One region of the Arthrobacter ginkgonis genome, then DNA from elsewhere that is predicted to be linked to it. Evidence: riboswitches for the same ligand, from Rfam matches in the RefSeq annotation. Region 1 holds a riboswitch; the other holds the start of a gene.
What was found. A riboswitch is a leader RNA that binds a small molecule or an ion and turns the genes downstream of it on or off. The one in region 1 is predicted to bind glycine.

Region 1 (4,485 bases):
GCGTCGGTGATGAAGGCGGTGAGCGCACACGAGGCCACCAGGACCGTCAGGTCGAGGGCGTACATCTTCTCCCGGCCAATCCGGTCGGTCAGCGCCCCGAAGAGGGTCGCGCCAAAGAAGATGCCGATCAGGGAGGCGGCGCCGATCAGCCCCATTTGGCCAGGAGTGGCGGGAATGTCTTCGGCGAAGCCAAGCATCGCAACGCCGATCAAGCTAAGCACGTAGCCGTCGAGGAACGGACCGCCGCAACACGCGATAAGCAGTTTGCGGTGGAACTTCGTCGTCGGCGCGTTGTCGATCACGCGGAATGCGTCCACGGGACCCTCCTTCAAGAGATGCAACCTAGGAACTGGAACCGGGCCGTTGATGTGACCCAAGACCCGCATCAACGTTAGGTGGCTCACAGGCGCGCGTTTCACGTACATCAGTACCAAGGGCACGGTTCATTCCGTCTTGAAGTACAGGACGGCCGCCGTGACTTGGGCCGACGTCCCCAGAAGAACCATGAGACGGCCAGGATTTGGGGCAGGCGGGTGGTGCCCCTGGAATCACTCCTGCTTGAGCGCGATCCGGGCTACCCAGAATTCGGCGAGATCGCGCGTCGATTTGAGGCTGCGTCCCGTCAGCTTCTCGATCCGGGCAAGGCGGTAGGCCAGGGTCTGGCGATGGATGCCCAAGGCTTGAGCGGTCGAGGCCCAGTTGCGGTCCTCGTCCAGGTATACGCACAGCGTCTCCAACAGCGGGGCCCCCGCCCCGTTGCCGTCCCGGAGCGGGCCAAGCACGTGCTCAATGACCTCCCTGGCCTCGCTTTCGGACCGCGGGGAAATGGAGAACACCGCTTCGTCGTAGGTGACGGCTTCCTCGGCGCCGTACCTGACCGACTCGTGGGCCCACTGGGCACGCAACGCCGCCTCGCGCACTTCGCCGAGTTGGGAGAACCGCGGCGAGATTCCCGCGCGCACGCCGTGGAGGGCGAAGACGGACCGGGCGGCGTCGAGGTCGGCGGCAGACAGGAGCGAGACGAGGTAGCCCTTGCGGACGGCGCTGGCATGGGCAATGTTGGCCAGCGACAGGGACTCGACAATGCGCTGTTCGTTCTCCGGCAGCATCACGGCGGCCACCAGGTCATCGACCCGCAGCCCCAGCTCCGCGGCATCCTGCTCCAGCCGGGAGAAGTTCGCATCACCGGAGTACGCATCAGTGAGCACCTGACGGCCGCGTCCGGCCGCGGCCAGGGCCACCGCGGCGCGACGGTCCGCCTCCATGGCCACCACCCTGCTCAGATGCACCAGAGTGAACGAGTCGAGCATCGAGCCCTGCCCCTCGTCGACGAGCAATGCCGTCCGCCGGCGCGTCGAAACCTGCCAGACGGAAACGGTTCCGTGCCGCAGCGACCCGACCCGCATGCTGCGCCCCTCCGCCACCCGCCCAAACGCCGCGGCCAGCTCGCGCACTTCCTCTGGCGTTACCTGCAGCCCGCCCGGCAGGACCGTGGCACCGGTCGTGACATCAATGGCGCACAGGGCCACGTGGAAAATCCGGCCCAACTCGCGCATGAACCCCTCCCGGTCCTCATGCGGCTCGAGCACGGCCTGGTACAGCCGGCTGAGCGTGAGGACCTGCTGGGTCTGCGTGGTCGAGTTCGCTGCGGCGACGATCCGCCCGATGCTGGCGAAGGGCACCGTACCGTGGGTGATCATGAGGGGGAAGGCCAGCCGGTCGGCTTCGGCAAGCATCTCCGGCCTCAGCTCGGGAGCCATCTGGTCATCCCCCACCGTCATTCCCGCAAGCCCCGCATGCTCCAGGCGGCGGACAAGCTCGGCCTGCTCCTTGCCGTCTGCGGGAATGCAGAGGCCCACGGTCATCAACAGCTCGTTGGGACCCAACCAGCGGTAGGGCTCGGGCATCTCGCAGCTGTGTGCCCACAACACACGGCGCTCGATCCCGCCCTCGCCGGCGATCAATCGAGTGCCGGCCGCATCCATGGCCAACAAGTCCGCAACCCTCAGGTTTTGCTCCATGCCGATACCTCGTATTTGAGTCTGATTCCCCGTGAACTTCCATACAATTGTCCGTCAAGCTCGATCTCCCCTGGACTACTGATGGGAACCCCGGTTCCCGTACTGGATGCCTCAGCGGCTGAGGTGGCAGTCGCCCTGGTCGAGGAGCCAAGGGTTCCGGTGACGCCAATCCCTTGCCTTGGCCGGGAAAGGGCGTGTAGCGTTTTAGATGGCCACGGGTCTTTGTTGAGCGGTGGCCAGCCAACGATGGGTGGCGGGAGAGTCCCGCCGTTTACGGTGGGCGCCGTAGGAGCAACTCCCTCCCCGGGAATCTCTCAGGCCCCCGTACCGCCACCCGTGGGCAACCCTGGAAAGCGGCCACAAGCCCACCGACGGTGCAAGCGCAGAAAGTCATTGCGCGGAAACTCTCAGGTTCCAAAACAGGGCGGGGAGGAATTTCTTCGGATGCCGCGCCTGTCCAGGGTGCGGCACTAGCCCTTGGAGTTCCCCATGACCGCCACAGACACCACCCCCGTGAGCACCGTTTCCCTCAAACAGACATCGCTGCACGCCGAGCACGCCAAGCTCGGCGCATCCTTCACCGACTTCGGCGGCTGGGACATGCCGCTGAAGTACGGCTCCGAACTGTCCGAGCACCGCGCGGTGCGCGAGGCCGCTGGCCTGTTCGACCTCTCCCACATGGGCGAGGTCTGGGCCGCCGGGCCGGACGCGGCGGCGTTCCTGGACTACGCGCTGGTCGGGAACCTCTCGGCGGTGCAGGTGGGCAAGGCCAAGTACTCCCTGATCTGCACCCCTGCCGGCGGGATCATCGATGACCTGATCGTGTACCGGCTCGCGGAGGACCGGTTCCTGGTGGTCCCCAACGCCGGCAACGCCCCGACCGTCGCCGCCGAACTGGCAGAGCGCGCCGCCGGGTTCGACGTGACAGTCACCGACGCCTCCGCCACCACCTCGCTGGTCGCGGTCCAGGGCCCGGCCGCCGAGGCCATCATGCTGGCCCTGGTCCCGGACGCCGAGGCGGAAAAGGTCACCGGGCTGCGCTACTACGCCTCCGCGGAGGCCACCGTCGCCGGGATCCCCGTGCTGCTGGCCCGCACCGGCTACACCGGCGAGGACGGGTTCGAACTGTTCGTGCCTAACGCCCAGGCTCCTGTCCTCTGGGCCGCGCTGGCTGAGGCCGGGCAGCCGCACGGGCTCAGCCCGGCCGGACTGGCCTGCCGCGACTCGCTGCGCCTGGAGGCCGGGATGCCGCTGTACGGCAACGAACTGTCCCTGGCCACGAACCCCTTCGAGGCCGGCCTGGGCCCGGTGGTCTCCTTCAAGAAGGAGGCCGGATTCGTCGGCCGTGCCGCCCTGGAGGCCGCGAAGGCCGCCGGCCCGGCCCGGACGCTGGTGGGCCTGAAAGGCCTGGGCCGGCGCGCGGCCCGGGCACACTACCCCGTCCTCAACGACGGCGCCGTGGTCGGCGAGGTCACCTCCGGCCAGCCGTCCCCGACCCTGGGATACCCGGTCGCCTTGGCCTACGTCGACGCCGGCCTCGCCGAGCCCGGCACCAGGCTCGAGGTCGACCTGCGCGGTAAGGCCGAACCCTTCGAGGTCGTCGCCCTGCCCTTCTACAAGCGCCAGAAGTAGAACCCCACCCCTCCCGGGCGGCCATGCTCCCCCAGCAGGAGCCACCCGCCACCCAACCCCTGCAGCCCGTCCACACCCCGTGGGCCCACCGCGAATCGAGGCAGTACCCATGGCCATTAGTGTCTTCGACCTTTTCAAGGTCGGCATCGGCCCGTCCAGTTCCCACACGGTGGGACCGATGCGGGCCGCCCGGAGCTTCACGGCGCACCTGGCCCACACCGGCCTGCTCGGCAGGGTGGAAGGGCTGCGGGTGGACCTCTACGGGTCCCTGGCGGCGACCGGCCACGGACACGGCACCTTCACCGCGGTGCTGCTGGGGCTGGAGGGCTTCGACCCGGAAACCGTGCTGCCGGCCGACGCGGAGGAGGCACTGGGCCGCATCGAGGCGACCGGGCTCCTGCGCCTGGGCGCGGAACTGGAGGTCCCGGCCATGGCCGGGGCGAACCCCGCGCCAACGGGTGGGCCGGAGCTGGCCTACGGGGTGAAAGACATGGTCCTGCACCCGCTGACGGTGCTGCCCACCCACACCAACGGGATGCGGTTCGCGGCCTTGGGGCCGAACGGCGAGGAACTCGAGGCCCAAACCTGGTTCTCGGTGGGCGGCGGGTTCGTCATCCGCGAGGGGGCCGAGGACACGGTCCTGGACCGGATCGAATCGGCGATCGCCGTCCAGCCCCACCCGTTCCGCACCGCGGCCGAACTGCTGGGGCACAGCCGTGCCACGGGCCTTCCCATCAGTGGCGTGATGTACGCCAACGAACTCGCCGTCCGCACCGAGGACCAGATCCGCACCGGCCTGGTGCACCTGTGGGACGTGATGGAGGCCTGCAAG
Region 2 (4,485 bases), on a different contig from region 1:
ACCTTCATGCCGGCGAGCACCGCCGAGGCGGCGTTGGTGCCGTGCGCGGAGGCCGGGATCAGGCAGACGTCGCGGTCCTCGCCGCCGTTGGCCAGGTGGTACTGGCGGATGGCCAGCAGGCCGGCGTATTCGCCCTGGGAGCCCGCGTTCGGCTGCAGGGAGACGCCCGCGTAGCCGGTGATCGTGGACAGGCGGTCCTCGAGGTCGGTGATCAGTTCGCGCCAGCCGACGGTCTGGTGGGCCGGGGCGAACGGGTGGATGCCGGCGAACTCGGGCCAGGAGATGGACTCCATCTCGGCGGTCGAGTTCAGCTTCATGGTGCACGAGCCCAGCGGGATCATGGTCCGATCCAGGGCCAGGTCGCGGTCGGAGAGGCGGCGCAGGTAGCGCAGCATCTGGGTCTCGGACTTGATCGTGTTGAAGATCGGGTGGGTCAGGTAGTCCGAGGTGCGCACGACGGCGGCGTCCAGTTCGTACCCTTCCGCACCGGCGGCGACGGCTGCGGCGGCGTCGGCGACACCGAAGGCCTCGGCGACGGCGACCACGTGCGCGGTGGTGGTGATCTCGTCGACGGAGACGCCCACGGTGTCCGCACCGACCTTGCGCAGGTTGATGCCGGCCTGCTCGGCGGCGGCGACGACAGCGACCGCGCGGCCCGGGACGTGGGCGGTGACGGTGTCGAAGAACTGGTCGGCGGCCAGTTCGATGCCGGCGCCGGCGAGCACCGTGGCGAGGGTGCGGGCGTGGCGGTGGATGCGCTGGGCGATCGCCTTCAGGCCGGCCGGGCCGTGGTAGACGGCGTACATCGAGGCGGTGATCGCCAGCAGCGCCTGCGCGGTGCAGATGTTGGAGGTGGCCTTCTCGCGGCGGATGTGCTGCTCGCGGGTCTGGAGGGCCAGGCGGTAGGCGAGGGTGCCGGCGTCGTCCTTCGACACGCCCACCAGGCGGCCCGGAAGCTGGCGCTCCAGGCCCTTGTGGACGGCCATGAAGGCGGCGTGCGGGCCGCCGAAGAACAGCGGGACGCCCAGGCGCTGGGTGTTGCCGACCGCAATGTCGGCGCCCTGCTCGCCGGGGGCGGTGATCAGGGTCAGGGAGAGGATGTCGGCGGCGACGGTGACCATCGCGCCGCGCTCCTTGGCGGCGGCGATGATGGCGGAGTGGTCGACGACGCGGCCGTTGTCGCCCGGCTGCTGCAGCACGATGCCGGAGATGTCACCCTCGGGCAGGCCCTGGGTGAGGTCGGCGACCTCGACCTCGAAGCCGAGCGCCTCGGCGCGGCCCTGGACCACGGCGATGGTCTGCGGGAAGACGTTGGAGTCCAGCACGGTCTTGGCGTGGCCCTTGGCCTTGTTGCCGCGGCGCATCAGCAGGACGGCCTCGGCGACGGCGGAGGCTTCGTCCAGCAGGGAGGCGTTGGCGATGGGCAGGCCGGTGAGGTCCGCGACGAGGGTCTGGAAGTTCAGCAGCGCCTCGAGGCGGCCCTGGGAGATCTCCGGCTGGTACGGGGTGTAGGCGGTGTACCAGGCCGGATCCTCGAGGATGTTCCGCAGGATCACCGGCGGGGTGAAGGTGTCGTAGAACCCCTGGCCGATCATCTGGGTCTTCAGGATGTTCTTGGAGGCAAGCGCGCGCAGGTCGGAAAGGACTTCGGCCTCGGAGCGGGCAGCCGGCAGCTCCAGCGGCGTCTCCTGGCGGATGTCCGCCGGGACGGCGGTGTCGACGAGCTCGTCGAGGCTGGCGTAGCCGAGCTGGCGCAGCATGGCCTCGGAGGCTTCGCCGTGCGGACCGATGTGGCGATCGGCGAAGACGACCTCGCTGGTGGTGAGGGCGGGGGTGCGGACAGGTGTCGCGGTCATGGGGGAAACTCCAAGGTATGTCGGCGCGCGCACGCCGAATGAACTTCGGTTCCTCCCCAACTCTGTATTGGACCTGAGAGTTTCCGCAGCGGCGGGCGGCTGCCCGGGCGCTGCTTGCACCTTCGGTGAGCCGCACCGCGGTTGCGCTTCCCGGGGATCCGGGACCGCAGGCACGGCCGACTTCTTTCCAGAGTTGCCTCTTCGCGGCGGTACGGGGGCCTGAGAGATTCCCGGGGAGGAAATTGCTCCTACGGCGCCCGCCAGTGGCTCTGACGGGGCTCTCCCGCCGCATGTCAATGGCTGTGCGTGCCCGCAAGGGCACACACTGGATATGGTAGTTCGCTTCCGGCGCCGCGAACAACTGAGGTCGGCGTCATGCACCGGCAGGCGGAACGTCTGGGAAGCCGGCGCACCACTTTTCTACTACGCGAGGGGCAGCTTCCTAGGCCAGAGACAGCACGTAGGACAGGACGAATCCCGCGGCCGTGCTCAGGGCCACCGCGGGCCCTCCGTTTTCGAAGGCCTCCGGCATGATGGTGTCCGCCAGCGCGGCAATGACCGCCCCGGCGGCAAAGGCCAGCGGCAAGGAAATGGTTTCCGGCGAAGCACCCGAGAGCGGACCCGCGCCCAGCACGACCGCGAAGACCAGCACCACGCTGCACGTTGCCCACATTCCCAGCACGTAGCCGGTGGACTTCCCCTGGCTGCGCATGGATGCGGCGCTGACCAGTGCTTCCGGCAGGTTGGAGACAAAGATGGCCGCCAGCAGCGCCAAGCCTCCGGTGCCTTCGGCCAGCGAGACCCCGAGGGCCATGTTTTCCGGGAAGCCGTCGAGGGTCGCCGCGGCCAGGAGGGCCAATCCCGCAGCCCCGCGCGTGGAGGCCGGGCTGGGAGCCATTCCCGTGGCCGCCGCATCGGTATCCAGCTTGGCGCTTCCGCGGTATTCGTCGGCAGGAATCGCGCCGCGGCCCGGTTGCGCCCACCGGTCAAGGAGGGCGCTCAGGACGGTGAAGACGAGCGCTCCCGCGAACAGGCCCAGCGAGGCACGCCAAATGCCCCCTTGCTCATGGGCATCCTCGAATAGTTCAAAGGACAGCGCGGTGATGAGCGCTCCGGCAGCGAAGGCAAGCACCATGGCCAGCAGCCGTTTGGGCAACTCGAAGCGCACCCCCACCATCGCGCCGAGCATCAGCGCGCTGGAAGCTATGACGCCGAAGAGCAGTGATGGACCCACGGGCCCCCTTCCTGGCAGTGTTCCTTTTCCTCGCGGGGTTGGCCGCCACCAGGCAGGAGGCGCGGCGGGCCATGGTCGGGCAGGGGCGTCCTCCGCAACCGCCGGGCGGTGCGTCGGACGCCCCTGTGCGGCCCCTATTTCTGGGTCTCCTTGGGCTTCTTGCTCGCCTTGGTCTCCTTGGGGTTGTCGGCGTCCTTGAGTTCGACTTCGGCGGTGGCCTGGATCAGCGCGAGCAGGTCCTTGTCCAGTCCGGGCGAGAATTCCTCCCGGCGTTCGGGAGAGATCGTCATGGGGAAGCCTTCCGGCATCACCTCGGTCCGCAGTTCCTGCGTCGCGTCGGAGGGGGAAGCTCCGCGGAACAGCTTGCCGGCCTCGCTGAGGTCGTCCGCGCCAAAGGTGTACTGCACGTTCTGCAGCCCCTGGTCCAGCAGCTTCTTCACCTCCGGGAACTGCTCGGCGTTGGTCTTCGGGATGGGCAGGACGGCACCCCAATTGACGCCGAGGCTCTCCAGGGCCTTCGCGTAGGCGTTCTCGTGGGCCTGGTCCCGCACGATCAGGTAGGCAATGGTGGAACGGGCCGTCTTGTTGTCCGTCATCTCGTAGATCCGGCACTTCTGCAGTCTGCCGGTGGACTCCAACATCAGGTTGTACAACAGGTCCAGGGCCAAGTTGCCGCTGTTGTACACGTAGCTGCCGCTCCAGGGATTGCCGGCGGCGTCGACCGGCAGGGCGCCCTGCGCGGCGACGAGGTAATGGTGGATGTTGCTGGTGTCCAGGGCGATCTTCAGCGGGGTGGCGCCCCCGGCTCCCGGCTCGTCGACGGGATCGGTCTTTTTTCCGTTGTAGCGCGGGGAACCGTCAAGCAGGCGGGAAATGGTGGTGCCGATCAGCTCCACATGGCTGATTTCCTCGGTGCCGATGCCCTGAAGGAGGTCCTTGTAGGGCTTCCCCGCCGCATCCCCGCGGAAGTTGATGCTCTGGAACAGGTACTGCATCATGGTGCGCATCTCGCCGAACTGCCCGCCGAGGCCTTCCTGCAGGGCGTTTGCGGCGGCCGGATCCGGCTCGTCGACGGCGATTTCGTTGATCAGCTGCTGGGTGTGCAGATACATTTCGGACTCCTGAGATTGAGGAAAGCCACTCGACCGAACTCTGACGTGCGCCACTCAACCACAGGCCCAGAAGTGGATCAAGAGCCCGTCGGACGGGCCGCACCCAGCGGACGGCCCGGTCGCAACGGCCCTTTCTGGCCGCTCCTCAGGCGCGGCACGGCGGGCTCTCCCGGCCAAGGCCTAGTGGACGGAGCGGAGGGCCGCGCCGGCTAGTCTTCCCGGGCGTTTTCTTGGCCGCATTCCTGGCACTTCCACCACAGAGGCGTCCGGCTTGTCTCGTGTC

Region 2: another riboswitch for glycine. It lies ahead of gcvP (aminomethyl-transferring glycine dehydrogenase); the one in region 1 lies ahead of gcvT (glycine cleavage system aminomethyltransferase GcvT).

Annotation. Positions count from the first base shown of each region.
Region 1 covers NZ_BAABEO010000011.1:257,126-261,610, forward strand. The annotation lists gene ABD912_RS09665 (MFS transporter) at 1-317, opposite strand, end outside; gene ABD912_RS09670 (PucR family transcriptional regulator) at 549-2,021, opposite strand; glycine riboswitch at 2,266-2,361, shown strand; gene gcvT (glycine cleavage system aminomethyltransferase GcvT) at 2,511-3,653, shown strand; gene ABD912_RS09680 (L-serine ammonia-lyase) at 3,763-4,485, shown strand, end outside.
Region 2 covers NZ_BAABEO010000020.1:21,950-26,434, forward strand. The annotation lists gene gcvP (aminomethyl-transferring glycine dehydrogenase) at 1-1,856, opposite strand, end outside; glycine riboswitch at 2,054-2,152, opposite strand; gene ABD912_RS15210 (ZIP family metal transporter) at 2,299-3,090, opposite strand; gene ABD912_RS15215 (manganese catalase family protein) at 3,225-4,202, opposite strand.